One region of the Paenibacillus sp. FSL E2-8871 genome, then DNA from elsewhere that is predicted to be linked to it. Evidence: riboswitches for the same ligand, from Rfam matches in the RefSeq annotation. Region 1 holds a riboswitch; each other region holds the start of a gene.
What was found. Region 1 has a riboswitch for cyclic di-GMP ahead of NYE25_RS24230 (transglutaminase-like domain-containing protein). Riboswitches for the same ligand answer to the same signal wherever they lie in the genome.
Positions count from the first base shown of each region.

Region 2: another riboswitch for cyclic di-GMP. It lies ahead of NYE25_RS26195 (bifunctional diguanylate cyclase/phosphodiesterase); the one in region 1 lies ahead of NYE25_RS24230 (transglutaminase-like domain-containing protein).
Region 3: another riboswitch for cyclic di-GMP. It lies ahead of NYE25_RS11585 (thiamine pyrophosphate-binding protein); the one in region 1 lies ahead of NYE25_RS24230 (transglutaminase-like domain-containing protein).
Region 4: another riboswitch for cyclic di-GMP. It lies ahead of NYE25_RS22885 (anti-repressor SinI family protein); the one in region 1 lies ahead of NYE25_RS24230 (transglutaminase-like domain-containing protein).

Region 1 is NZ_JBBOBV010000001.1:5,358,288-5,365,669, reverse strand. It holds rRNA gene NYE25_RS24240 (23S ribosomal RNA) at 1-1,494, opposite strand, end outside; rRNA gene NYE25_RS24235 (16S ribosomal RNA) at 1,756-3,313, opposite strand; gene NYE25_RS24230 (transglutaminase-like domain-containing protein) at 3,685-4,494, opposite strand; cyclic di-GMP riboswitch class I at 4,508-4,588, opposite strand; cyclic di-GMP riboswitch class I at 4,697-4,777, opposite strand; gene NYE25_RS24225 (class D sortase) at 4,902-5,552, opposite strand; gene NYE25_RS24220 (GtrA family protein) at 5,587-5,991, opposite strand; gene NYE25_RS24215 (glycosyltransferase family 2 protein) at 5,981-6,961, opposite strand; gene NYE25_RS24210 (phospholipid carrier-dependent glycosyltransferase) at 7,062-7,382, opposite strand, start outside.
Region 2 is NZ_JBBOBV010000001.1:5,836,247-5,843,628, forward strand. It holds gene arcC (carbamate kinase) at 1-265, shown strand, start outside; gene NYE25_RS26175 (cytosine permease) at 290-1,744, shown strand; gene NYE25_RS26180 (nucleoside deaminase) at 1,759-2,211, shown strand; gene NYE25_RS26185 (alpha/beta hydrolase) at 2,277-3,149, opposite strand; gene NYE25_RS26190 (Zn-dependent hydrolase) at 3,271-4,512, shown strand; cyclic di-GMP riboswitch class I at 4,745-4,831, shown strand; gene NYE25_RS26195 (bifunctional diguanylate cyclase/phosphodiesterase) at 4,954-7,188, shown strand; gene NYE25_RS26200 (methyl-accepting chemotaxis protein) at 7,201-7,382, shown strand, end outside.
Region 3 is NZ_JBBOBV010000001.1:2,503,859-2,511,240, reverse strand. It holds gene NYE25_RS11600 (3-oxoacyl-[acyl-carrier-protein] synthase III C-terminal domain-containing protein) at 1-390, opposite strand, end outside; gene NYE25_RS11595 (hypothetical protein) at 442-792, opposite strand; gene NYE25_RS11590 (carboxymuconolactone decarboxylase family protein) at 831-1,199, opposite strand; gene NYE25_RS11585 (thiamine pyrophosphate-binding protein) at 1,210-2,853, opposite strand; cyclic di-GMP riboswitch class I at 2,972-3,067, opposite strand; gene NYE25_RS11580 (methyl-accepting chemotaxis protein) at 3,260-4,510, opposite strand; gene NYE25_RS11575 (helix-turn-helix transcriptional regulator) at 4,633-5,589, opposite strand; gene NYE25_RS11570 (SDR family oxidoreductase) at 5,934-6,596, shown strand; gene serA (phosphoglycerate dehydrogenase) at 6,669-7,382, opposite strand, start outside.
Region 4 is NZ_JBBOBV010000001.1:5,051,647-5,059,028, reverse strand. It holds gene NYE25_RS22905 (hypothetical protein) at 1-73, shown strand, start outside; gene sipW (signal peptidase I SipW) at 75-662, shown strand; gene NYE25_RS22895 (TasA family protein) at 754-1,362, shown strand; gene NYE25_RS22890 (helix-turn-helix domain-containing protein) at 1,522-1,851, shown strand; gene NYE25_RS22885 (anti-repressor SinI family protein) at 2,060-2,215, opposite strand; cyclic di-GMP riboswitch class I at 2,242-2,326, opposite strand; gene NYE25_RS22880 (2-oxoglutarate dehydrogenase E1 component) at 2,797-5,664, shown strand; gene odhB (2-oxoglutarate dehydrogenase complex dihydrolipoyllysine-residue succinyltransferase) at 5,717-6,991, shown strand.

The DNA.
Region 1 (7,382 bases):
TCACTACCCTCCTGCGTCACCCCATCGCTCATAGCGGATTACGGTGGTACAGTAATTTCAAACTGTTGTCCTTCGACTACGCCTTTCGGCCTCGCCTTAGGTCCCGACTTACCCTGAGCGGACGAGCCTTCCTCAGGAAACCTTGGGCTTTCGGCGGATCAGATTCTCACTGATCTTTTCGTTACTCATACCGGCATTCTCACTTGTATGCTGTCCAGCGCTCCTTACGGTACACCTTCAACCCACATACAACGCTCCCCTACCCCAGATACATACGTATCTAGCCATAGCTTCGGTGGTGTGTTTAGCCCCGTTACATTTTCGGCGCAGAGTCACTCGACCAGTGAGCTATTACGCACTCTTTCAATGGTGGCTGCTTCTAAGCCAACATCCTGGTTGTCTGTGCAACTCCACATCCTTTCCCACTTAACACACACTTGGGGACCTTAGCTGATGGTCTGGGCTGTTTCCCTTTTGACAATGGATCTTAGCACTCACTGTCTGACTCCCGGCAATAAGTATATGGCATTCGGAGTTTGACTGAGCTTGGTAATCCTTGCGGACCCCGCACCCAATCAGTGCTCTACCTCCACTACTCTTATACCGAGGCTAGCCCTAAAGCTATTTCGGGGAGAACCAGCTATCTCCGAGTTCGATTGGAATTTCTCCGCTACCCCCACCTCATCCCCGCATTTTTCAACATGCGTGGGTTCGGGCCTCCAGTGCGTGTTACCGCACCTTCACCCTGGACAGGGGTAGATCACACGGTTTCGGGTCTACGTCCACATACTCATTCGCCCTATTCAGACTCGCTTTCGCTGCGGCTCCGTCTTCTCGACTTAACCTTGCATGTTAAACGTAACTCGCCGGTTCATTCTACAAAAGGCACGCCATCACCCATTAATAGGGCTCTGACTTTTTGTAAGCACACGGTTTCAGGTTCTATTTCACTCCCCTTCCGGGGTGCTTTTCACCTTTCCCTCACGGTACTGTTTCACTATCGGTCGCCAGGTAGTATTTAGCCTTAGCAGATGGTCCTGCTGGATTCATACGGGGTTTCACGTGCCCCGCACTACTCGGGATCCGTCTCGGAGAGAACACAGTTTAGGTTACAGGGCTTTTACCTCTATCGCGGGCCTTTCCAGACCTCTTCACCTACCATATTCCTTTGTAACTCCATGTGAGACGTCCCACAACCCCTAAGAGCAAGCTCTTAGGTTTAGGCTGTTCCGCGTTCGCTCGCCGCTACTGACGGAATCACTATTGTTTTCTCTTCCTCAGGGTACTTAGATGTTTCAGTTCCCCTGGTCTGCCTCTACATCTCCTATGTGTTCAGAGATGAGTAACTGCGAATTACCACAGCTGGGTTTCCCCATTCGGACACCCCCGGATCAAAGCTTGCTTACAGCTCCCCGAGGCAGTTTCGTTGTTCGCCACGTCCTTCGTCGGCTCCTGGCGCCTAGGCATCCTCCGTGTGCTCTTATTAGCTTAACCTTGATTTTTCCGCAGGAAAATATCATACAATGACATTCTCTTTGGAATCATCTCACTAATAACATTTACTTGTTTGCACAAGTTGCTAAAAGATGTTCTAAAACGCAAATTCGTTTCGGTATCCAGTTTTCAAGGATCAAGTCTTACTGAGAGCTTAAACTCTCAAAACTGAGCAACGAGTGAGTAACAGGCCTAAACCTGAGATTTGGAAGTTTAACTTCCGATTTGAATGTCTTCATTGCAGAAGACGATTCTCCATAGAAAGGAGGTGATCCAGCCGCACCTTCCGATACGGCTACCTTGTTACGACTTCACCCCAATCATCTACCCCACCTTCGGCGGCTGGCTCCCTTGCGGGTTACCCCACCGACTTCGGGTGTTGTAAACTCTCGTGGTGTGACGGGCGGTGTGTACAAGACCCGGGAACGTATTCACCGCGGCATGCTGATCCGCGATTACTAGCAATTCCGACTTCATGCAGGCGAGTTGCAGCCTGCAATCCGAACTGAGACCGGCTTTGATGGGATTGGCTTCACCTCGCGGTTTCGCTTCCCGTTGTACCGGCCATTGTAGTACGTGTGTAGCCCAGGTCATAAGGGGCATGATGATTTGACGTCATCCCCACCTTCCTCCGGTTTGTCACCGGCAGTCACTCTAGAGTGCCCAACATTACTTGCTGGCAACTAAAGTTAAGGGTTGCGCTCGTTGCGGGACTTAACCCAACATCTCACGACACGAGCTGACGACAACCATGCACCACCTGTCTCCTCTGTCCCGAAGGCCGCCACTATCTCTAGTGGATTCAGAGGGATGTCAAGACCTGGTAAGGTTCTTCGCGTTGCTTCGAATTAAACCACATACTCCACTGCTTGTGCGGGTCCCCGTCAATTCCTTTGAGTTTCAGTCTTGCGACCGTACTCCCCAGGCGGAGTGCTTACTGTGTTAACTTCGGCACCAAGGGTATCGAAACCCCTAACACCTAGCACTCATCGTTTACGGCGTGGACTACCAGGGTATCTAATCCTGTTTGCTCCCCACGCTTTCGCGCCTCAGCGTCAGTTACAGCCCAGAAAGTCGCCTTCGCCACTGGTGTTCCTCCACATATCTACGCATTTCACCGCTACACGTGGAATTCCACTTTCCTCTTCTGTACTCAAGTCACCCAGTTTCCAGTGCGACCTCAGGTTGAGCCCAAGGTTTAAACACCAGACTTAAATGACCGCCTGCGCGCGCTTTACGCCCAATAATTCCGGACAACGCTTGCCCCCTACGTATTACCGCGGCTGCTGGCACGTAGTTAGCCGGGGCTTTCTTCTCAGGTACCGTCACTCCGATAGCAGTTACTCTACCGGACGTTCTTCCCTGGCAACAGAGCTTTACGATCCGAAAACCTTCATCACTCACGCGGCGTTGCTCCGTCAGACTTTCGTCCATTGCGGAAGATTCCCTACTGCTGCCTCCCGTAGGAGTCTGGGCCGTGTCTCAGTCCCAGTGTGGCCGTTCACCCTCTCAGGTCGGCTACGCATCGTCGCCTTGGTGGGCCGTTACCCCACCAACTAGCTAATGCGCCGCAGGCCCATCCCTCAGTGACAGATTGCTCCGTCTTTCATTCTTTCTTCAGGAGAAAAAAGAAATTATCCGGTATTAGCTACCGTTTCCGGTAGTTATCCCAGTCTAAGGGGCAGGTTGCCTACGTGTTACTCACCCGTCCGCCGCTAAGTTATTTTGAAAGCAAGCTTTCAAAATAACTCCGCTCGACTTGCATGTATTAGGCACGCCGCCAGCGTTCGTCCTGAGCCAGGATCAAACTCTCCAATTAGTATTGAAAAGAGCGATATGCTCATTTTGAAACATCTGACGAGAAAATTAATTCTCTAATTTTGGATTTCACTTTCGTGATTTCCTACTCACTCGTTGTTCAGTTTTCAAAGATCAAGTTCTCGTTGGCGCCGTTTAATGTCTCAGCAGCAACTCTTATAATATATCATGTTATTCTCAGTAATGCAAGCTTTATTTTTCGAAATCCGTTTATATAACTCTCTCAAACATTGCCTGTACGCTGTCTAACAACGCTTAACTATAATAACCTATCTATTCATAGAAAAGCAACCCCTAATAGAAAAATAAACAACTAGCTTAATTATTAAGCTAGTTGTTTATTTAATAGAGTTATGAATCTAGCGATGCAAATTAATAGTATTTTGCTGCAGTATACTTACTTGAAGCCTTAATAAAATCCGTATTCTTCTTATTCTTCGCTGACGATGCATCTACCGTTGTATCAATAGTAACCCATTTCCCATCCATCAACACTTCATTCCATGCATGGTATTGCGTAACGTAGCTAGTATTCCCCATCACCAATTTAGCAGGCACATCTACACTACGCAGCATTGCGGCAAAAAGAGAAGCATAGTCATAGCAGATTCCTTTTTTAGTATTCAAAGTGTTGTTAATGTTCGGAATGTAATCTGTTGTTACGTTATTAGCAAGAGAATAATCGTATTGTACATTAGCAACTACATAGTTATAGATTGCCTTAACTTTCTCTTCATCTGTTGTTTTGCCTTTTGTAAGCTCTTTGGCCTTAAGGATCGCTTTATCAGAAGAACTCCATTTCACATTCTGTACGGAGCCCAAATATACGGAATTCGAGTCACTCATGGTTACGTCTACTACTTCGGAATATAACGCTTTGTATTTATTGCCGGTTGTGTTCTCAAGAACAGAAACCTTATAAGTACCATTACCTTGTTGTAAAGGGAAGTCCTCAGCTTGTCCAGAAGCATATAAGTTATATGTATAGCTGCTGTTGTCTTTAGTGATCATGAGTTTGATTCTTTTATCTTTCGGAATATCATAGTTAATTCCAATAACACCTTGAGCCACTTTCGATGTAATCAACCAGCTTGCATCTACACTTGCGGCTTGAGCTGTGCTTACCGGAACCGCAGTAATCAGTACGAACAGCGCCACCATCATAAAATAAACCTTTTTCACGGATAAAACCCCTTTCGGTAGCTGGCTGCCATCCTTTCGGGAAGGCCCTTTAGCTTTGCGTCCCTACCTTTCGATAGGTTTGCCGTTATCGTATAAGCTCTATCTGTTCTAATTTCACTAGACAAATTAACAGAATCAGTCCAAGTAGAAATATGAATCTAAGATTCTTATATATTTTATAAAAACAAAAAAAGCCTCTTCATTCGGTAACTGGCTGCCATCCTTTCGGGAAGGCCCTTTAGCTTTGCGTCCCTACCTTTCGATAGGTTTGCCGTTTATCGTGTTTAGCTTTTATAGTCTTATACTACCATATTTATCCTCGTAAACAAGAACAAAATTGCTAGATTTACTATTATTTTATAGTTATTTCTCTGTATTTGAGTTTTCTTGTTATTTCTCGTCAACGATTAGGAAAGCTTGGCATGAACAATCAAACGATGTGTAGGATCTACTAGTGGGTCACACGTAATTAGAGTAAGAATTTTATCTTTGTTATTCCCGTCTAGAACAGACACATCACTAGGAAGTACAACAGAAATATCATAAACCTCGTAATTATAAGTCTGATCGCTAGTCTTTACCGTAATCGTATCCCCAATCACAACCTCATTCAGCCTGTTAAACAATCTGCCCGTAGTTCTAGCTCTATGTGCAGCTATTGCGGCGTTCCCTATTTCTCCTATTGGAGTTGTTTCTTTCATATGGGCCGCAGCATGCTTCATATTCGCTTTAGTAGCCCCTTCTAATACAGGTAGCTTCAGATTGATCTTATCGATCTCAATTAATGCGATAACTTTGCCACCCACTTCAATTTCCGGTTCCGGCTTTTCTGTTTCTTGCGGCTGTGCTTGTGCATCTAAAGCTGATTCCTCCGCTAGTAGCTGAGTGACCTCGGCATATCTGCTCTTTAGATCAGGTGGTGGAGTACTTTCACTGGTGCTCAGTTCAGCTGATTCTAATAGCTTATCCTGCTGCCAGTCGTTATACCATTCGTTAGCTTTTGGATAGAGCATGATAAGGATCCCCGCCAGTATGAGCACATACGAGAATTTACGCATGATTTTCACCTCCGTAGATTGGTTCTACTGAACTTTAGAATACCCATTTACGACTTCCGAAGAAGTTAATGATCACCGTCACAAACGTTACTAATACCTTAGAGATCAACACTTGAATGCCTAGTTTGTCAGTCAACAGATGCATTAGCAACAGCGATATTCCGAGTACTACCAGATTCAGTACGATAAACTTCAGCAACTGCGTCTTATCAAAACCCTCTTTATTACCACGATCACGATCCTTGAAGGTTACTTTTTTATTCAAAATAAAGCTGTTCGCTGTCCCTGCACTATAAGAAATCACCTGTGCCAACGCATATACCATCCCAAGTGAGTTCAGTAATGTGAAGATTACGAAATCAATGAGGGTATTTACCAGACCTACAGCATTAAATTTGAGAAACTGTATGAAAGCAGTCCGAAAGTTCTTATCTGACATCTTTGTAATCCTTCCGGCGATCCACTTCTTCTTCGTTACGATATCCTATGGTCTCACTGACAATATACAACGGTCTATCCTTAGACTCGTCATAAATCCGTCCAATATACTCACCGATTACACCTAGCAGCATCAGAACGATACCGTTAAAGAGCAAATTGACCCCTACAATGGAAGCCCAACCTGGAACCGTCCATGAGGTGAAAAAGATTCTTTGAAACAATACGAAGAATAAATAGAGAAAGCTGGAGAAGGAAAGAAAGAATCCGACATACGTAGCAATCTTAAGTGGCTTATGCGAAAAGGAAGTGATCCCATCCAGCGCAAAACGAATCATTTTCTTAAGAGGATACTTAGTTTCTCCTGCAAATCGTTCTTCCCGCTCATATTCCACCATCGTCTGCTTGAAGCCGACCCAGCTCACTAAACCTCTGACATACCGATTTTTTTCCTTGAGACCTCGCAAGACATCACATACCTTACGATCAATAAGACGGAAATCACCTGTGTCCGTGGGAATGTCTACACTTGTCATGCTGCTGAGCAATCGATAAAAGATCTTGGCCGTTACCTTTTTGAACATCGTTTCTCCACGGCGCTTCAGCCGCTTCGCATACACAACGTCATAACCCTCTTTCCACTTCTCGATCATTTGCAAAATGACCTCCGGTGGATCTTGAAGGTCAGCATCAATAACAACAACCGCTTGACCTTCGGCATAGTCCATGCCAGCTGTAATTGCTACCTGATGTCCGAAATTACGCGAGAAGTCAATTAGCTTGACGCATTCATCCCGATCACTGATCTCCCGAATCATCTGGGCCGAACGATCACGACTTCCGTCATTTACGAAGACTAGCTCATAAGTATCGCCGCATTCGTCCATTACTTTTTTCAAACGTTCATAAGTAACGCTAATTACTTGCTCCTCATTGAACATGGGCACAATTACACTATATCTGGCTTTCACCTTTATTCCTCCTAAAAGCTTTATGGAGCGTTACATCTTTCTGTACTTCATAATAACGCTGTAAGCATAAACTTATTGTTATAGATATTTTAAAAAAATCTTAGAAAACCCAAGATGGGAACCAACGCAGCATATTCTTCACATAATCTCCGCTTACCTGCATCCCTGACAGGACAGGGTAGAACGCGACAAAGAGCAGTAAAGCAACAGCCACATAGACATAACTAACATAACGAGCCTCAGGATATTTGCTATCTAGCAACTTCATTATATATACAATACCAAGAATCATAAAAGGAACCATAGCAAAATAATGGTAGATAAAGGTTTCCCTTGGGACAAGCATCCATGGAACATATTGTGAGAAAAAGGCGATCCAGATCATATAAAGGGTCTTATCTTTGCGTTTCAGTGTAATCCA
Region 2 (7,382 bases), 480 kb from region 1:
TGCGGAGACCTTAATTATTACAACGGGAGTGTCTAGAGTATGCATCAACTATGGTAAGCCGAATCAAAAAGAGCTTTCCAAAATGACGGTTAATGAGACTAAACAATATGTGCTAGAAAATCACTTCCCAGCAGGAAGTATGCTGCCTAAAATCGAGGCAAGTTTAAGCTTCTTAGAGAACAGCGGAACGCGAGTTATTATTACGAATCCGGAAAGCTTGAAAGATGCGATCAATGAACAGGCAGGCACTCATATCGTGAAGTAATTTAAAGCGAGGGGAAGTGTAGATATGGATCAAGCAAAGTTGGAACAAAATTATGATAGGTACAAATCATACGGTTACGGTGAGGAATTACTGCCCAAGAAGCCTGAGCAAAGAGACTGGGGAATGTCCAACTATATAACCCTTTGGATGGGTGCTGTTCATAATATTATGTCGTATATGACAGTTGCAGGCTTCTTCGTCTTAGGATTGGATACAACACAGGTGCTCTTTGCCGTTATGCTTTCGGCCATTATTGTCTCCGCATTTTATGCTTTAAACGGATATTCTGCCTCCAAATATGGGCTGCCATTCGCGATGTTGCTTCGTGATTCATTTGGGGTAAAAGGAGCAATTATACCGGCATTGATACGAGGACTTGTTGCCGGATTAGTATTCTTTGGAACCACTACCGTTGTTGGTGCAGAATCATTAAATGTTATATTTGCTAGATTTATTCCGAATTATATGGATTTAGGCGGTGGCTTCACACTATTCGGGTTAGCATTCCCGACAATGATCTCCTATGCGATTCTTTGGACAGCAACGGTTCTGTTGTTCTTAGGTGGAATGAAAACATTAGGTAAGTTCGGTAACTGGTCTTCCCCGGTAGTGTATGTGTTTATTATTGGTGCTGCTGTTTGGGCGATCAAGATTGCTGGAGGGTTTGGTCCGATTTTAGAGTATGTACCAGCGAACCCAAGCTCAAGTCCATTAGTCTTTATTGCTTGCGTGAGTGCATTGGTATCTAACTGGGCGGGTCCTGTTGTGAATATGTCGGACTTCACACATCGTGCGAAATCACCAAAAGCGGCTATGATTGGATTGCCAGTAGGGTTTATCTTGTCTTATATTCTTTTTGCTATCACTTGTGTGGCCTTAATCGCGGGTACAGAAATTGCGTTTGGTGAACCGATTTTCAATATCGTTCATGCCATTGATAAAATTGAAAACACTTTCGCGGTTGTTGTATTGATTCTAGCGCTAAACGTAGGAGCAATCGCCTTCGTAGTGTTTGCAAACCTATTGCCAGCTGGCTTGCAAATGTCATCTCTTTTCCCGAAAAAATTCACTGTAAAGACTGCAGGTGTCTTAACAGCCGTTGTTGGAACTTTGATTTTGCCATGGAAGCTGGTAGAAAGTACAACCACTTTATTCTACTTCTATAGCTTTATTGGGTCCATCTTTGGTCCAATTGCGGGTATTATGCTTTCAAGCTTCTTTATTCATCGGAAAAGAGTATTAAATCTTGATAATATCTATGTCCCAGCAGGTAGCAATGGTGAATATAAGAATGGTTACAATCCTGTTGCGATGGCTGTTTTAGCAGTCAGCTTCATCCTTCCTATGTCAGGTGCATTTCTTAAGGGTATCCCCTTCCTAGTTAGGATGAATGATTTTGCTTTCTTTAGTGGCTTAATTGTTTCGTTTGTTCTATACACCATCTTTAGCAAAACACTAAAATCATCCCAATTAAACTAGAGGAGGAATTTGAAATGGATTACATGAAATTGGCTGTAGACGCAACGATTGAGGGTATGAACAAGAAATTTGGAGGCCCGTTTGGTGCAACGATTGTCCGAGGCGATGAAGTAATTGCAGCGGTTAGCAATACGATGATGAGAGATACGGATCCTTCTGCACATGCGGAAATGGTAGCTATCCGAGAAGCTTGCAAAAAGCTAGACACGATGGACTTATCGGATTGTGTAATTTATGCCACCTGTGAACCGTGTCCGATGTGTATGGGCGCTATTATTTGGTCAGGGGTTAAGGAAGTTCATTATTGCAGCACAAGAGATGATGCGAAAGAGCATGGCTTCTCTGACATTCACCTTCGCGAATATTTTGTGGGGCATGATGAGAGTGTTGTTAATATGATTAAAGTGGAAGCTAGAGAAGATTGCGATCATTTATGGACGCATTTCCACGAATTAAACAAGAAATAATTCATGCGGTCTCCTATATTTTCCGGCACTATTTTAGTGCCGGATTTTCCTGTTCTTCTACAGACCTACTCAGCAAGATGAAGCTGAAGGAAATCAATCACCTGATGAAGAGCTTTTTGCACAACAGGGTTATCGAAATCTTTTTCAAATACATGCTCTCCGTTTGGAATAGTAATAAGCTTTGCCGCTACTCCTTCTTTCACTAGCGCAGCTCTCATGAATACCGATTGTTCATATGGCACATCTACATCGTTCGTTCCGTGAAGTAACAATGTAGGGGGAAATTCCTTAGTTACATGATGAATAGGACAGAATTTGAGAAGTTCTTCCTTATGTAGAGAAGGATTCAAGCCTGTCACTTCTTCGATCCAACGACCGGATTGTCTTGCATATAAATAGAGAAGAAAACGCTCGTCAACGCTTGCGCTCGTAATGATTTGATCGGACACTGTACCTTTTGCAATCTCCATGGAGACGATATCCTTTTCACAATAGAATTTACTTGGTTCGAGTGCCCATGGAGCGCTAATATCGCCATATCCATAGAAGGAAACAATCGCACGTGGCTTATGGGTAAACATTCCTGTGCTTAGTGCAAGGAAACCACCTGCTGAGCTTCCCACTACAGCGATCCTCGAGGGGTCAATGGAGAATTGTTTTGGTCCTTCCTTTTCTAACCAAAGAAGGCTATCTTGGACATCTTCAAGGATGTCAGATAGGGTTGACCTAGGGGCTAATCTATAGTCAATCGAAAATAGCGCAAAGCCATTATTAGTGTAAAGTTGTATCATTTCCTCGGATAGATCTTCTCGATCACCCCAAAGCAGGCCGCCTCCGTGAATGTACACAATAGCAGGGGCTTGGGGACGATTTGTTTCATAAAAATCAGCTTTAATTGTAAATGAGTCATTTTCTTTAAAAATAATGGTCTTCTTCATAGTTACCCATTACACCTCATCAAGTAAGTAATTTTTAAAGACTAGCACTACCTCTATTGTATATCATTCACGAATTTTGATGAAACCATAATCATGAATACCCAGGATTGGAGATATTAGCATGGATAGAAAGAGAAGATATCAGGCTTTATTTGATAATATTAATCAATATAACTCGGGTGAGAAGGGCATCACTAGAATTGCCTATACAAATGAAGAGCAGACATGTACGAGTGCTTTTATGCGGATGTGCAAGGCTGAAAATTTAGATATTCGGATGGATCATTGCGGAAATGTGATTGCTAGAAGAAATGGAAAGATAGAAGGGCTCCCACCCGTTGTAATGGGCTCTCACTTGGATACGGTATACCAAGGTGGGAAGTACGATGGGGTAGTAGGTGTAACGGCTGCTTTGGAAGTGATCAAACGTCTAAACGAAAAAGGGATTGAAACGGATCATCCGATTGAAATTATCTCATTTGCCTGTGAAGAATCCTCGCGTTTTGGTATTTCAACAGTAGGCAGCAAAATAATGTCAGGGTTATTTCAGAAGGAGAAATATAGATCTTTGAAGGACAAAGACGGTATTACAATGGAAAAGGCATTTTCGCTATGTGCACTGGATTATAACAGTATTGATCAGGCGAGTAGAGAGAATGAAGAATTAAAAGCGTTTTTTGAATTACATATTGAGCAAGGTCCTGTCTTAATAAACAATAATAAAAGAATAGGAATTGTGACTGGAATTGCTGCACCCGTGAGGCTTCATATTCAAATATCAGGGAAGGCATCCCACTCTGGAACGACACCTATGAATATGAGAAAAGATGCTTTTCTGGGTGCCTCAGAAATAGCACTTGAGCTTGAGAAGGGAGCCAAACTCGAACAAGAATTTGGAACGGTTGCGACGCTAGGGGTGATAGATATCTTGAATGGCGCTATGAACGTGGTTCCGGGAGAAGTGGAAATTAAAATTGATATCAGATCTACTTCAGTGGCATCCAGGCAACGTGTGTTAGATCATTTATATCAGACGATAGCCTCAGTACAAGAGAGCAGACAACTTGAAATTGCGAGTACGGAAATCATCTCCGAGGAACCAGTCCTATTATCGGATGAGATCACTCATGTTCTAGAATCCATTTGTGAAGAGAAGGGGATATCGAGTCAACGGATGATCAGTGGTGCAGGGCATGATGCCATGAACATGAACAAACTTTGCCCAGTAGGGCTTATCTTTGTTCCTTCTGTAGATGGACTTAGTCATCATCCTAATGAATATACAGACTTGGATGATATCATTATGGGGATTGATATTTTAGAAGAAGCTGTTCTTCGTTATGCGTTTGTAAGACAAACATAATTCGTGTTGAGAAGTAAGTCCCAATGTGACATATATAAATGTTACATTGGGCTTTAGTATCTAATTTTATAATTGTTCGCAGAATTGTTGCTTTACATTAATAAATATTATATTAAAGTTAACATTGAGGTTTGTGAAAAATTTCCCATTGAAAAAAATTAAATCACAGCGGAGATAGGTCTTTTGGTGGTAGCCTATTTTTAATAGAGTATTTAGGACTAAAAATAGTAAAACAGAATATTGGTAAACCTATTGAAAAATAGGGACACAAAGCCATAGGGTCTAAATCTATTTATAGATATGACAGCCGGTTGCATGCAGTGGGAGTTTCATGCTCTTATTTTTTGATGCATATGCAGCCGTTATCATTCTGATAGCGGCTTTTTTTTTGCTCGTTTTCTAATAAAAAAACGTAATAAATCGGAAAAAGGATGATAGTACATGGATCAGACACAACCACTGAGAGTATGGAGAATGATAGGCCTCGTCATAATGGCAACGTTGATATTTTGGGGGTGCTCTTACTATTTCATAAAATGGACTGCTAACTCTTATGAGCAAGAAGCGGTTGCTGCTACATCAGAAGCTACGATACATGCGAGTAGATCGATTGGAAATATGATACAGGGTGGATTAGATTCATTAGATGGAATTGCTGATTCTATTTCGGAAATCAATTATATGGATTGGGATAAGACCAAAAAATATCTGCATCACTTTGATAAAAAATATAATTTTATTCGAATTAGCATCAACAGCCCAGATGGTAAAGCTTACGCATCAGATGGGACAATGTTTGATGTATCAGATGAAGTAGGGTTCCAAAAGGCTCTGCAGGGTATTAGCAGTATTTCTGATCCATTCTTAGATAAGATCTCCAATAAAGAAATTATCACGATCAATAGTCCACTTAAGTTTAAAGGTGAAGTGAAGGGTGCTTTATCTGCCAGCAAATATACACAGGATCTTTATGATGCTCTTGCAGTTTCCTTCTTTAAAGGTCATGGTTATTCTCAAATCATTGATCAAAAGGGACAAGTCATTATCCAATCGAAGAATCTCGAAGAGGATAAGACAATTGATAACATATTCGAAAGTATAAGTATTGATTCTAGAAATAAGAAACAACTGCAAATCTTTAAAGAGAACATAACCGCAAAAAAATCTGGAGTAGGAATATTTTGGATTAACGGAGATAGCAAAATGGTTGGTTATTCTGGCATCCAGGGGGTTGAGGACTGGTATATTCTCTCCGTGATACCGAAAGATTTGATCATGGCCAAAGCGTCTCAAATGAGTCAGGCGACTTTTCTATTATGTGTAATCATGTTTGTCTTACTATTGATCATATTTGTTAACATTCTATTAAATAAGAGCAAAATTAGGAAACAGATGGAGAGGATTGCCTTTGAGGATGAGTTAACACATCTTTCTAGAACGAATAAATTTGTTATAGATGCTCAGTATTTACTTAAAGAGAAACCGAATACAAAGTTTGCTGTGTTGCAATTTGATATTGAACAATTTAAATACATAAATGAAATTGTCGGTTTTCATGAAGGAAATAGTATTTTGATTCAAGTGGCTAATAGCTTAACAGCAAACACATTAGACGAGGATGTCATTGGACGCTTAGGGGGTGATCGTTTTATTCTTTTCACTTCGTATGACAATAAGGCGGAATTATTCATCCGTATACAAGTACTTACTGAACAAATGAGCGACTATACGTTTGGAAATGAAGAAGGTTTTAGGCTAGTGATTAATTGTGGAATTTACTGTATAGATGATCGTCAGAGCGATATCCTCACATGTATTGACCGAGCAGGAATCGCTTGTAAGTCCATTAAAGGTGGATACAAGAGCTCATGCACTTTCTTTGACGAACAATTGCTATTGCAGATACACGAAGAGCAAGACATCGTAAGAAAGATGGATGCTGCCATGACAAATGGTGAATTTATAGTATATTTACAACCTAAAATGGATCTGCGAGTGAACAGTTTTCATGGCGCTGAGGCATTGGTTCGATGGAATGATCCTCAGAAGGGACTTATATCTCCTGCAGTATTTATCCCCATATTTGAGAGGAATCGCTTTATTGTGAAATTAGATTTAATGGTGTTTAAATCAGTATGTATCATGTTGAGTAAATGGATCCAGGAAGGAATCCAGCCACTTCCGATTTCAGTGAATATATCGCTTATAACCCTATACCATAATGATTTCCTGCTCCATTTGACGAATATTATTAACAGGTACCAGGTACCTGCTAGATTGATAGAGTTAGAGCTGACCGAGTCTATTGTATTCCAAAATTTAGAGTTTGTTAGAGATATTTTGTTGGAGTTGAAACGTAAAGGATTTTCCATAGCTATCGATGATTTTGGGACAGGTTATAGTTCCTTAAATGTATTGCAATATTTCCCTGCTGATGTCATTAAGTTAGACAGGGCTTTTCTGATGAGTAAGTCAAATGATGAGACAGGGAAGATAGTAATTGCCAGTATGGTCAAACTAGCTAGGGATTTAAATATGAAAGTTGTGGCAGAGGGAGTTGAGACAGAGGCGCAAATTGATTTTTTGAAACAAATAGATTGTGAAATCGCACAAGGATACTATTTCGCGAAACCAATGCCAGTAGTAGAATATGAAAGCTTAATTAAAAGTACATAGGGAGTGCAAAGCATGAGGAAAATGAGAAATTGGACTATCGTAGGCAAAATTACTGTTACTAATTCAATATTACTGTTAGGTGCTCTGATCATTGCGATCGTTGGTAGTGTGTATTTCAGCAATATGTATGCGAACTCTAGAAGTATGTATAAGAACGATCTTACGTCAGTTTATGCACTTGGGAAATTCGAATC
Region 3 (7,382 bases), 2.9 Mb from region 1:
ACGGCTCACCTGTTCTACGGAAGCAGTCATACCTGCACAGTTAGCGTTGCTATCTATACAAATTGTATGGGATGCGCCGTTAATTAAACGGTGAATCATTAAAGAGTTAGTAGGAAAGATATATTCAGGAGTTTGACTTGCATAGGCAATAAGATCGATATCAGCGCCAGTGAGACCATTTTTATCCAACACATTACTGGCAGCCTCAAAAGCCATCGTAAGAGAATTTTCTTCCTCATTCTTAATGCTATAGCGCGTATCACGACCTAAAGTGGTCAGTAGACCTCGGATATCAATACCCTTTTCGTCAAAATGCTTAATAAAAAAGTCGTTACCAACTTTATTACTAGGATGATAGATATCAATGTCTTGAATACGAATTCCGGTCATATGAATGAATCCTCCTGAAAAACTCTATAGTTTTTTTAGTTATAAGAAGAATTAAGCTGTAACGGTGGAAATGATCTCGATGTTATCTAGTCCTGCTTTACGACCCAGACGAGCAAGCTGCATTTTAAGAATTGGGTTATTCTCAAGGGTTAGATTTACTTTTACAAATCCATCATTCTTAAACATTACGAAGCAACCTTCCAAAAGAGGCACAACATCAGGAGCAGTTACGTTTAGCTTTCTGCAGTCGATTTGTAATTCATAGTCAGCTGGAGTGATAGGATTAATAGTTTGTTGATAAGCTTGGATAGATTTCAGACCATCTTCTTCAGAAAATGTTCCTTCCAGCTCAATATTGATCACTTTTTTAGTAGTGTCTGTCTTTAAAATAAACTGTCCCACGTTAACATCTCCCGATATTTTAATTTTACTGAAAATAGTTACTTTATTTCTTCAATCGTTTCGAGAAGAATATTAAAAGCGGTGATGATTCTAGGTGCCCCTATAGCGGGTACTAAGTGTAATAGAATACCTTTGAGTTGTTCTACAGTAACTCCCACACGAAGAGCCATGACATAATGAACACCCAATTGATCAAACTGACCCATCGAAATCAGGGCAGAGATAACTGCGATTTCCTTCCAGTCAGCTTCGATTGTGTTGCGTTGAAAAATATCGCCGTAGGCATTCCCCATAATAAATTCAGCCAAATCGGGGAAATGTTCTTTAATCGGAGCCAGTGCTTTAGCTCCGTAGTCTCCAGAGAGATTCGTGAAGTGGTTCAGACCACTGTTTACATTGTCTTTCATAAGTGACCTCCTAATTTAGGTTCAAAGTACGGTGAGCAGTCGGAGGGACCTCATCACGGTCTGTTAGCAGTTCAATGACGGCAACACGGTTGATGGCAACAGCATCCTTGATGGCTGTTTCGAACTCCTCCGCTGTCTCACATTTGTAACCCTTAGCGCCTAGTGATTCTGCGAATTTCACAGCATCCATAGGGACTTCGTAGATAGTTCCGTCAATACGTCCTGTAGTTTTTTCCATACCTTTTAGAGCCATATCTAGCTGTTTATTATTCACAACAATGAATATGACAGGAATATCCTTGCAGACAGCAGCGTTAATCTCTGCGCCTAGCATCATAAAGCAGCCATCTCCTGTAATGCAGAAGATCGTTTCTTCTGGAGCAGCAACCTTTGCACCAATCGCCATTCCGATGGAATTACCCATACAAGCAAAGTAAGCATCGAAAACAAAACTGCCCGGTTTCTTAACCTTGTACCATTTCGCAGCATGGAAACCGTGACTTCCATCATCAACAAAGACTGTGCTGTTATAAGGAATCAAATCACTCATCGTACTCAAGACCGATGCAAGTGAAAGGTTTGGTAAAATCGGAGGCTCTTCGGTATAATCGGAATTTGTCGGTGCTTCGCGTTTTGTGATGTTGTTCGTGTCAATATTATTGAGATAGTAAACTAGATTGTCCCGTAGATCTCCAGTCACTGGAATCGTTTTAGAGAACAATATTTTTCCGACAAAAGTCGGATCGCTATCAAACTGAATTAATGTTGCAGGATGATTTTCCCTTTTAAGATTACAAATAGTCATATCACTTAAACGTGACCCGAGAACGATAAATAGATCACTTTGATTCAGCAAGTCATCCCCATGGGTACAACCGCCTACTCCAATTGGACCGTGATAGAGTGGATGATCCCAAGCTATAGCCCCTTTACCACCTGGAGATGTAACTACAGGAATATTAAATGTTTCCGCTAATTGAATTAGCTCACTATGTGCTCCTGAGCGGTTAACGCCTTTACCCGCGATAATTATTGGATTCTTAGAGTTATTTATAGCATCAAGTACACGGTCGATATTAGCATGGCTAACCAGTGATTCGCGTTCAGGGATTACAATATTACATTCCTCTAGCAATTCCGTTTGTACATCAAAGGGAATACAAAGGTGAACTGGACCACGATTACCGCTCAAAGCAATGGATATGGCATGATTAAAGATTGTGTTAAAGTGATCTCCACGTTCAATAAGCTTGCTATATAAGGTGGCAGGTCTAAACATATCAGCTAAATCAGCTAGAAAAGAAGTAGAGTCCTGACATTGGGGAATTCCAAGCTCTTTAATAGATTGATGGCCAGTAATAAATAGGACAGGTAGGTTGTTAGCCTTAGCATGTGCTGCTGCAGTTAATAGGTTTGTTCCACCAGGACCTGAAGTACCAAAAGCTACACCTAGTTTTCCAGTTTTAAGCGCATACCCGGCTGCTTCGAAGCCGGAACTGGACTCATGTCTCCCAGGAATAAATTCAATACCGTAATCTACCATTTTAAGAACAATAGGACAAATGGATTTCCCAATAATACCAAAGGAATGGGTAACACCTAGGTTCCGTAGTGCTTCCGACATGTAATCTGCGACTGTCTTCAAAAAATACACCTCACAAGTTGATTGTTATTTTAAAATCAAACATTAGAAAACCTGTGCTCTGAATTAGGGCACAGGTTGGTGGCATAAATCGCCATAGAGACTGAACAATTGTTCAGTCGTCTTGGTTTTCTGCAACCTGGCAGTCATGGCCTCTGATTAAAAATGAGGCTGTAGATCCATGGTTTTGCGTCATCCTCTTTCGAAGATTTTGCCAATATTAATTTTAAAATTTATAAGAATAATTTTCCTTTACAATATATTCCTAGAGAACCTTTGTCAATATATTTTCGCAAATTAACTCGAATTTTGACGAAAGTCTTGTCCAACCTATGAAATAATAGATATAAAAAAAACTCCCCCTAAGTCAAAACTTAGGAGGAGTTTTTGGACTTGTTTATATATTTTTGCAAGTGACTTAAAACTTGAAAATATGGATAGTCTTCTGTAGATTAAACACAGCCTGTGTCATTTTCTCAGTTTCTTCAGCAACAGACTGCAGGGCATTAATTTGTTCATTCATAGCGGCGGATACTTCCTCGGTGCCGGCAGCGGTTTGCTGTGTGATTGCAGAGATATTCTCTATTGCACTTGAGATTTTCAAGGCACTTTCCAACATCAGATCACTTTCAGCAGAGAAGGAAGAGATTTGCTCGGTAATATACTGCACACTTTGCACAATTTGAGCAAAGATATGAGCAGATTGAGTGATCATCTCATTCTGTACCTGTACGACTTCTTCGTTGATAGCGATATTGTCAATCGCTTGTTTGATATCAGTTTCGATGCTCCGAACTAAGCCAAAGACTTCCTTCGTTGAAGCCGTTGATTCCTCGGCAAGTTTACGAACCTCCTGTGCGACTACAGCAAATCCTCGACCATGCTCTCCGGCGCGTGCTGCTTCGATGGAGGCATTCAGCGATAAGAGGTTGGTCTGCTCAGCGATCTCTGTGATGGTTTTTGTAATCATCGTAATTCCGCGAGCATTATGAGACAGGGCTTCGATAGTATCAGCTACTTTTTGAGTAGCCTGGATGTTTTTGCGCATGCCTTCAGCTTGAGTATCAACGGACTGCCGTCCTTGTTCAACTAGTTCTAATGTATGTATTGAACGTCTGTTCATTTCTTTCGTTGAGTTCGTATAATTGGATACTTTATTCTCAATATCTTTAATGGATTCTGTCATTTCAGCGATATCCGTAGATATTTCATTTGCACCAAGAGCTAGCTCGTTAGACGAAGAGGCTACCTGTGCCATGACAATTTTCAAATTTTGATTCTTATCTTCGATTCCACGGCTTGCATCCATAACTTGACGAGTGATTTGTGATGCTTCTGTCAAAATCTTCTTGAGCTTGTCAATCATAGTATTAAAGGAACGACTTACGTCCCCCATAGACCCGTTCTCATCGGCTCTACTAGTAAAATCCCCTTTTGAAATACTATGAGATACATTCGCGATGTCATCAAAAGAAGATGTAAGCGTTCTCTCGATAAAGCGGGCCACGGGGAAAGTTAGAGCAGCAAGAACTACGATTAGAACAATACCCAAAATAATGTTGCCTAAGATCATAAAAGTAACTAAAACAGGAATAGCAAATAGTGCGGCAACGAGGTAACATCCGGCAACAATTCTTTGTTTTAACGGAAGTTTATGCATCCAGTTCATTGGTATAATGTCCTCCTTATTAATATTATGTATTGGTGTTATTATATGGGATTTAAAGGTGATTGGTCTATAGTAAGAACTGACATAAATCTTCTTTTCGGAGTAGTTCTTTAGATTTCGTGTCAAAAATCCTCATAAATAGCGGAAATTTTTGCGATAGCAGACTTTACCATCTCTAAAAGTTCTTGCGGTGAAAGTACAATAACCGAGGGACTAAAAGAAAGGATTATCCGGCAGGCCGACTCGATCGTATTAAATTCGGCATCTACGTTTACCCACTCTGCTTTGCTAGTTGGCTCTATCAATTGGACAGAGACGAATCTTTCTCGCTGTAATTCTTTTAAGATAGATGTTCTAACCCTTAGCTTTACTTGATACTTTGGCAGTGCTGCTTTAAAGGCAGTGGTGGACTCTTCCCAGTACTGTTTTAAATCAAAGTCATCAGGTCTTTTAAACCACTCATGAGTCTCCTCAACGTTAACTAATCTGGACACACGAAAGGTCCGTAGTTCATCTTTGCTTTTGGCTACGACATACCATACTCCGCGTTTTGCAACTAACCCAAGAGGTTCAATGAAACGGACCGTTGTCTCGTTGCTCCGGAGATAAGTGATTTTTACTTTGCGGTCCTCCCAAAGTGCTCTCTGCAGTACAGAAAGGAACGGATAAGTCTCATCCGAAGGATGCCAACTGGCGCCATCAATATGAATACGCTCGCTTAGGTAATTTGCTGGGTTACTAAGTCGATGTGAGGATGCAGCCTCTAGTTTGAGAAGAGCGGAAGAGTAGTCGTCTTGTATCCCCAGATCCTTCATTATTGATGCGTCAGCGGACAGAAGCAGTGAACCAATCTCTTGTGGCTTCATTCCCGTTAGGGAGGTTCGGTACCCTTCAGTAAGCATCCAGCCTCCTTCACGACCACGTTCAGCTAAAATGGGTATTCCTGAAGCACTTAATGCTTCCATATCACGAAACACAGTTCGTTCTGATACCTCGAGTGTTTGGGCCAATTCTCTAGAAGTCATTTTTCCACGATTTTGCAACAGAAGTAATATTGATAACAAACGGTCGGCTCTCATTAGGCTATTGTACCTCCTCGAATTATTGATTAGACGATCACCATTAATCATTTCTAAATCATGATTATATTATATATGTCAGTTGATGTCATATATACGGGCTATACTTATAAAACGTAAGGAATGTTCACAGAATATTGAAATCCGAATTCATGTGGAAAGGGTTGAGGGCTATGACATTGAAAGGGAAAGTTGCATTGGTTACCGGGAGCAGCAGAGGTGCCGGGAGGGGAATCGCTTTAGAATTAGCAAGAAGAGGCGCTTTTGTCTATATTACAGGGAGGACCACAGATGTATCCGTCACAGAACATATTAAGGGGAGCATAGATAGCGTACTTTGAGAAATAAAAGAGAGTGGAGGCTCTGGTGCGGTAATACGATGTGACCATACGAAGGATCAAGAAACAGAAGCAGTGATCCGTCAGATCGCTGAAGAGCAGGGGAGGCTCGATATCTTAGTTAACAACGTATGGGGAGGCAATGATTTAGCTATCGAGCAGAAGCCTTTTTGGGAGCTGCCTACAGCTCATTGGGACAATATGTTTAATGCCGGTGTGAGAGCACAGATGATCACAAATTATTACGCAATTCCCTTCATGCGCAAGGCTAAAACTGGTGGTCTAATTATCCATACAACCTTCTGGGATCATTATAAATATTTAGGCAACTTTTATTATGATCTTTCTAAAAATGCACTTTTACGTATGGCTTTCGGATTGTCGAAGGAGTTAAAGGATGACGGCATTGCGGTTATTCCACTTTCACCTGGATGGATGAGAACAGAAGCGGTTCTAGAAGCCATGAATACAGATGAGGAACATTGGCATGGAGTTGAGGAACTGAAAATGAGTGAATCGACGACATATATTGGTCGAGCAGTGACTGCACTAGCCGCTGATCCAGAGGTTATGTCTATGTCCGGTGAGCCGCAGCAGGTTGGAAAGCTTGCTGAAAAGTATGGTTTTACTGATATTGATGGAAGGATAATCTCTTCGTTCATAATATAGGAAGAAAAAGATGCGTAAAATATAAGAAAGGCCACTCCAGTACATTCTGGAATGGCCTTTCTATATTATAGATTAAAGAAGGATGATTTCTTCAGCAGTGTTAATTTCTGGTAAACCAGCAAGTTTAACAAGGACTTGCTTAGGAACGGCTTTGTCAACGGTCAGCAGCATGATTGCAGCGCCCCCAACAATTTTACGTCCCACTTGCATGGATGCGATGTTTACATCGTTCTCACCAAGCAATGTACCTACGAGTCCGATAATCCCTACTTTGTCGTTATGGGATACAAAGATTTGATGACCTTCAGGAGCAATATCAACTGGGAACTTATTCACTTGAACAATCCGTTCTCCGTAACCTTGCAGCAGGGTGCCGGCAACAAGATACTCTTGGTCACGATCAGCTTTTAGAGTAACAGTAATCAGGTTGGTAAAGCCTTTAGTTTTAGAAGCTTTAGTTATTACTACGTTCACGTCGCGTGTTTTCGCTAAATGCATGGAGTTTACGATATTAACGTCCTCCGCAAAGTGGCGGGAGAGTACACCTTTTACAATGTAGCGGGTTAGTGGTTGGGTATCTACATCCGAAAGATCACCAGCGTATTCAACATGGATTTCACGGATAGCAGCAGCCGCAATTTGGGTAACAAAGCTGCCTAGTTTTTCCCCAAGCGTGAAGTAAGGTTGAAGCTTATTCATTACACTTGGAGCAACTGGAGGAATGTTGACCGCGTTAATGAACGGTTCATTACGCAGAATATGCAACACTTGCTCCGAAACATCGAT
Region 4 (7,382 bases), 310 kb from region 1:
AGATACAACCACTTCCCCACCGGTAGCAACACCAGCCCCTTCGGACCCTCAACAAGTTAAAGGTGGCGAATAATATGCGGATTAAAAAAATGATCAACAATACATTATCGAGCATCATGCTTGTGATATTCATTCTGCTGGTGGTAGCCGTAGTTTTATCAAAGGCCTCCGGCGGTGAACCTGCCTTCTTCGGATACCAGATCAAATCGGTACTCTCAGGTTCGATGGAACCAGGGATTCAAACCGGATCGATTGTCGCTTTAAAACCCGGAGGAGATATGAATCGCTTCAAAAAAGGCGATGTGATCACCTTTAGAAATGAAGAAAACCTGCTCATTACTCACCGTGTTGTAGAAGCAACAATGAATAACGCTACCGGTGAAGCCATGTATCGCACGAAAGGTGATAACAATGATGCACCTGATATGAACCCTACCAGTTCCACGAATGTTGTAGCTGAGTATACCGGGGTCACCGTACCTTACGTAGGTTACGCTATGAATTTCGCAGTTTCCAAAGCTGGAAGTGTTGTGCTCATGATTGTACCAGGCTTGATGCTCCTGCTCTATGCCCTGTATTCATCATGGAAGGCTGTAGCTGCACTCGAAAAGAAAAATGCTGCTATGCTTCCTACCTCTCCACCTCCAACTGAAATACAGTAATCCGTTGATTGTCCGCTTCCGCTTACGAACCGGAAGTTACAATATATAACTTTTATAAAAAAACCACAAAAACCGAGGAGGAATTTTAATTATGGGTATCAAGAAAACATTGGGTCTTGGCGTAGCATCAGCAGCACTGGGTTTATCATTGATTGGTGGCGGAACCTTCGCTTACTTTAGTGACACTGCACAAAGCACTGCTACATTTGCTGCAGGTACACTCGATTTGAACTCCGATCCATCGGTTATCGTTGATTTGAAGGATCTGAAGCCAGGTGATACTATCAAAAGAGACTTCAAACTGAAAAATGACGGTACACTTGATATCGGCTCTATCCTCCTTAAAACAACTACCTCCATTAATGATGTGGGCGGTAACAACGGCGCTAACGATTTAGCTAAATTCATTAAAGTTAAATTCCTGGTGAATAAAGATAAAAGCGGTGTTATTGTTCCGGAGGTTGTAGTATGGGAAACTACATTGGCTGATTTGAAATCTCAAACTCCGGATCTAGTAAAAAACACTGGACTTGACGCAATCTGGGGTGAAGCAAACGGTATCAAAGCCGGCACAAATGATGGCTTCACCGTTCAATTCGAATTTGTTGATAACGGTGAAGAGCAAAACTACTTCCAAAAAGATTCGTTGACACTGACTTGGGATTTCACAGCTAAGCAAACTGCTGGAGTCGCTAGATAATCTAATAAGTCTTCCATTCGAAGAGCAGCAGATTCTTATTCCGGAAAGCGGATAAGTAGATGCTGCTTTTCTCTTTACAATAAACTTTGTCGAATTTAATGATATTTGCTATACTAATAACAAAAATTACGGAGGGGCGTCAGCATAGTGCCACAAAATATGGGCCAACGTATCCAGCATCTCCGCCTAGAAAAGGGATTGTCCCTATCTGAGCTTGCGGACAGAGCGGATGTTGCTAAGTCGTATCTTAGCAATGTGGAGAGAAACATCCAGTCCAATCCTTCAATCCAGTTTATCGAAAAGATCGCCGACGCGCTTCAGGTATCCATCCATGCTTTGCTCTATGGAGAGCCTAATGATGCTGAGGAATCACCTTTAGATTCGGAATGGTTCCGATTGGTGCAGGAAGCTATGGCCTCAGGCATAAGCAAACGCGAATTCAAGGAGTTTCTGGACTACCAGAAATGGCGCCTGGATCAGAAGGATTAATCCTCCATCTGACCTGATAAGATCCTCTTCTACTCATACTATTAAACATAAGCGCCTTCGCTCTCCTAACACGGACGGCGAAGGCGTTTGTATTCTAGCAGAATACAATGATCATATACGGTGTGAAACTTATACTTTCATATACACCGAAAAAGAGCACAGCGAGTTATCGCTGTGCCCTTTTTTAAAATATTACGCACTGAATGTATTACTGCACGGCTTGCACTGTCTTCTCATGAAAGAAGCGACGAATTTCATCTGCCTTTATGCCAGCCTTCTTAGCTGCTAATAATAAATGGACCCACTCTACGTCTAGATCAATGACCTGCTGTTCTCTGTTGCTTCCCTGGTTGGACTTGTCCAAAAAATCTCCTCCTAAGATTTTAGTCCCCAGGCAATCCGGCTGTCATAGTATTTCTACCTTAGACCCGCGACTTTGTGCCCCTGCCTTTCGGCAGGTTTACCTTTTACTGGACCCTTTACACGAAAGGATCTACTTTGAATATATGAAAATCGCTAACTGCAATAACATTATACTATACTAAAGTGGAAAAGTGTGTCGATTTCTGATTAGTTTTTCCATTAAAAAACAAAAAATAGAAGCTCTTTTGTGCGATATCTTGTCCTTTTAACACGATACTCGTCCTATTCATAAAATTAATTAAGCCGATAGAATGATACTTCCTTCCCTATTAGTTAAAAATAAGGATATTAGAATCATTTTAGTGGGCCTTAGGAATGGGTAATGAGAAGAAACAGCGTTCTTTTCATTAGAACAAGCTAACCCATACCATTTTGCGAACGTATTGGACGAAAGAATGAATTGATTACACGTGTGGAAAGTAGCACAATAAGATGAGAAATGAAACCGCAATCATCACAGCTCCAGTAAGCGTTGACACAAAATGTCACGTATGGAGTTCATCCGTTAAGGAGGATGTATTCATGGCAGCCAAAGAGCCCTATAACGAATCCATTTGGAGTAAGTATTACGGACCCAATTTAGGCTACATTCAAGAAAGATATGAACAGTTTGTGAAAGATCCTTCCACCGTAGAGAATAATTATCGCGAGCTTTTTACAAATTCGGGTCCCCCACCCCTAACACCGGATAGCGAACCGGCTCCACAGCCTCGCATTTCGGGAGACACCGAATGGCTTAGAAAGGCAGTAAGAGCTTCCAAGCTAATCGCTAATATTCGTATATATGGCCATATAGCCGCTGATATTGATCCGCTTGAGCGCGATCACAATCCCATGGCTAAATATCTTGAACTCGAAACCTATGAGCTGACTCGTGAGGATCTGCTCGCACTACCTGCCACGCTCATTTGGGAGAATGCGCCGAATGATGTGCATACCGGATGGGATGCAGTTCAGCGTATGCGTCAGGCTTACACCAAGACAATCGCCTATGAATTCGGGCATGTGCATGAAGAACAAGAACTGAAATGGTTGAACAGACAGGCAGAATCCACAAGCTCACCAGCGCCTTTAAATAATGCAGAACGTAAAGAGCTGCTAAACCGCCTGATCCAAGTAGAGCAATTCGAAACCTTCCTCCACAAAACCTTTGTGGGTCAGAAGCGGTTCAGCTTGGAAGGCAATGACGCTCTCGTACCGATGCTGGATGAAATCGTACGCGCTGCTGCGCATGACGGCGCAGAGCATATTCTGATGGGCATGGCGCATCGTGGTCGCCTCAACGTTCTTGCACATATTTTGGGCAAACCTTATGACATTATATTTTCAGAGTTTCATCATTCTCCGAACAAGGAGCTTTTCCCTTCCGAAGGCTCTACAGGCATTAACTATGGCTGGACGGGTGATGTGAAATACCATCTGGGTGCAGATCGCGCTGTCCGTGAAGGAGAAACCGTACGCACAAGAATAACACTAGCGAATAACCCAAGTCACTTGGAATTCGTCAATCCTGTCGTGGAAGGCTTCACTCGTGCTGCTCAAGAAGATCGGAGCACAGCCGGATTGCCGAAGATTGATACCAGTAAAGCTATGGCGGTACTGATGCATGGCGATGCTGCTTTTCCAGGTGAAGGGATTGTTGCAGAAACACTTAATATTGGCAAACTTCAAGGTTATCAGAATGGCGGGACGATCCATATCATTGTTAATAACCGGATCGGCTTTACGACAGAAAGCGAAGACTCCCGTTCAACGCATTATGCGAGTGACATCGCCAAAGGATATGAAATTCCAATTATCCATGTCAATGCTGATGATCCTGAGGCCTGTATATCAGCCGTTCGTTTAGCTAGTGCATATCGCAATCAATTCAAAAAGGATTTCGTTATTGATCTCATCGGCTATCGTCGTCATGGACATAACGAAATGGATGATCCTGAAACTACACAACCTATCGTGTACGGTAAGGTACGCAATCATCCAACCGTTTACAAGGTGTATGCGGAGCGGCTACAGCGTGAAAAAATTCTTACAGCTGAAGATGTACAAAAGATGCACGTTGAAACAGAAGGCGTATTGCAACGTGCGTACGATAGTATGAAGGAAGGCAATCACAAGAAAAAAGAACCAAAGGCCTTCATTCCTCTTCATACAGATCGCTCAGCGGCAGGCACTACAGCCGTACCGATCTCCAGTCTGCAAGAGATTAATCGTGAGCTACTGAGCGTACCTGATGGATTCCAAGTCTATCCGAAACTGGAGCGAATTCTGCAGCGTCGCAAGGACGCACTGAATGAGGGTGAAAAGGTCGACTGGGCACTCGCTGAGTCCCTCGCCTTCGCAACCATCCTGAAGGATGGAACGCCAATTCGACTTAGCGGTCAGGATGCACAGCGTGGCACCTTCGCACACCGCCATCTGGTGCTGCACGACAGCAAGACAGGAGAATTATTCTCTCCGCTTCATCAGCTAAGTAATTCTCGCGCTTCCTTTGGCGTATATAACAGTCCGCTATCTGAAGCTTCTGTGCTAGGCTTTGAGTATGGTTATAATGTGTTCGCACCAGAAACCTTCGTCATCTGGGAAGCACAATATGGCGACTTCGCCAATGCAGGTCAGGTTATATTTGATCAGTTCATTGCCGCTGGACGTGCGAAATGGACGCAGCGCAGCAATCTCGTCGTCATGTTACCGCATGGCTACGAGGGACAGGGACCCGAGCATTCCAGTGGTAGATTGGAACGCTTCCTACAGTTATCCGCGGAAGAGAACTGGACCGTTGCTAACTTGACCACTGCTTCTCAATATTTCCATGTCTTGCGGCGCCAAGCTGCTTTATGTGGACAGGAAGACGCTAAACCACTGGTGATTATGACGCCGAAGAGTCTCATTCGTAATCCGCGCAGCACATCTGCCGGAACTGAGCTCGCTTCCGGACAATTCCAGCCTGTGTTAGCTGAGCCTCTGCTAGGCCAGAAGCCAGGTGAGGTCAAACGTCTAGTAGTCTGCAGCGGTAAAGTAGCTATCGACATCCAAACAGAGCTAGAAGCTGCTTCAGACAAAGATTGGTCATGGCTACATGTACTGCGCTTAGAGCAACTCTATCCGTTCCCAGAACATGAACTGAGTGCTCACTTAAGCTCCTTCACATCCCTTCAGGAAATTGTCTGGGTGCAAGAAGAGCCGAAGAATATGGGCGGATGGAGTTATACCGAACCTCGGTTACGGGCCATCGCACCGCAAAACACTAGCGTGAGATATATCGGACGTCCTGAACGTTCCAGTCCTGCGAGTGGTTATGCAGATGTTCATAGCTTTGAACAGCGTAGAATTGTTTCAGAGGCCCTAAAAGCAAATTCACAAGTACAAACAGCTGTACCGTCCTCTTAAGAGGACGGTATCACAATAGCGTAAACCATTATGTTTGGGGAGGTAACGGCCTGTGTCAGAAATCTTAGTACCCGATCTGGGAGAATCTATATCCGAAGGAACCATCTATAAATGGCTGGTTAAAGAAGGCGACACGGTAGGTCAAGGTGATGTGCTTGCTGAGTTAGAGACGGATAAAGTGAATTTGGAAATTAGTGCGGAGGTGGAGGGTGTCATCTCCTCCATCCTACGTCAAGCGGGCGAAAACGTAGCCGTTGGCGAAGCCATCGGCATCATTGGAGCCGCTAGCGGCAGTACGCCGCAGGCCGCTGAGAGCAAAGCGCCTGAAGCGGCACCGGCAAGCGGCAGCGCAGCAGCCGCACCTGTAGCAGCGCCCGAAGTCGCTGTAGCGGGTGGCGAAAGCCCCGCTGCATTGGCATCGCCGGGCGCACGCAAGCTGGCACGGGAGCGCGGCATCGACCTCGGCGATGTTAGCGCCCGTGATCCTATCGGCCGGATTGGTCAGGCCGATGTGTCCGGTCATGGTGCAGCAGCGCCACAGGCCGCTGTACCGGTAGCTCCGGCGGCACAAGCCAAGCCGGAGCCAGCGAAGCCGGCTGCGAGCAAAGCCGCGCCAGAGGATGGCAAGAACGTGGAGCGCAAGCGCATGTCGCGCAGACGGCTCACGATTGCCAGCCGCTTGGTAGAAGCGCAGCAGACCGCAGCCATGCTGACCACCTTCAACGAGGTGGACATGACAGCGATCCTCGACATCCGCAAGCGCCGCAAGGATGCTTTTAAAGAGAAGCATGAAGTAGGACTAGGCTTCATGTCCTTCTTCACCAAAGCCGTGATCGGTGCGCTGAAGACCTACCCTCTGCTGAACGCAGAGATTGACGGTGAAGATCTGGTTGTTAAGAAATTCTACGATATCGGTATTGCCGTTGCGGCTAAGGAAGGTCTAGTGGTTCCGGTTGTCCGTGACGCAGATCGCCTCAGCTTCCCGGAAATCGAACGTCAAATTGGCGAACTCGCTTCCAAGGCACGCGCTAATACACTTAGTCTCTCCGAGCTTCAAGGCGGTACGTTCACTATCACCAACGGCGGTGTATTCGGTTCCCTATTATCCACCCCGATTCTGAATACCCCTCAAGTTGGTATTCTAGGGATGCATAAGATTCAATTGCGTCCAATTGCGCTGGACGAAGAAAGAACCGTTAACCGTCCAATGATGTATATCGCCCTTTCCTACGATCACCGGATCGTTGACGGCTCTGAAGCGGTTAGCTTCCTCGTCAAAGTGAAGGAATTGCTGGAAGATCCAGAAGCCCTGCTGCTGGAAGGCTAACCCTGATCGATCTTTCGACTTAAGAATATAAAGAAGGTATCCCTAAAGCTTCGCATTAGGGATACCTTCTTTTATATCTGAATCAACTATTGAGATGAAGTATTTCATAAGTACAAGGTGAATCATGAATCCCTAGGTTAGAAAGTCCGGCGTTGTCGGGAATGCTTCCTACCTTGCATATGATCTAACTGTATTTTATACACTTATTTATTTCTGATCTCCCATATCCTCTTCCTTAATTGCATTCTCTACAACTAAAATCCGTAAAAACGTTTATTTCCACTAATCTAACCAGTAATAGCTGTATTAAATACAACTACAGGGCTTATATAAACGTGTTAGTTAACTTTAATTGTACATAGTACAACTAACTTAGCGCAAGCAACTACAA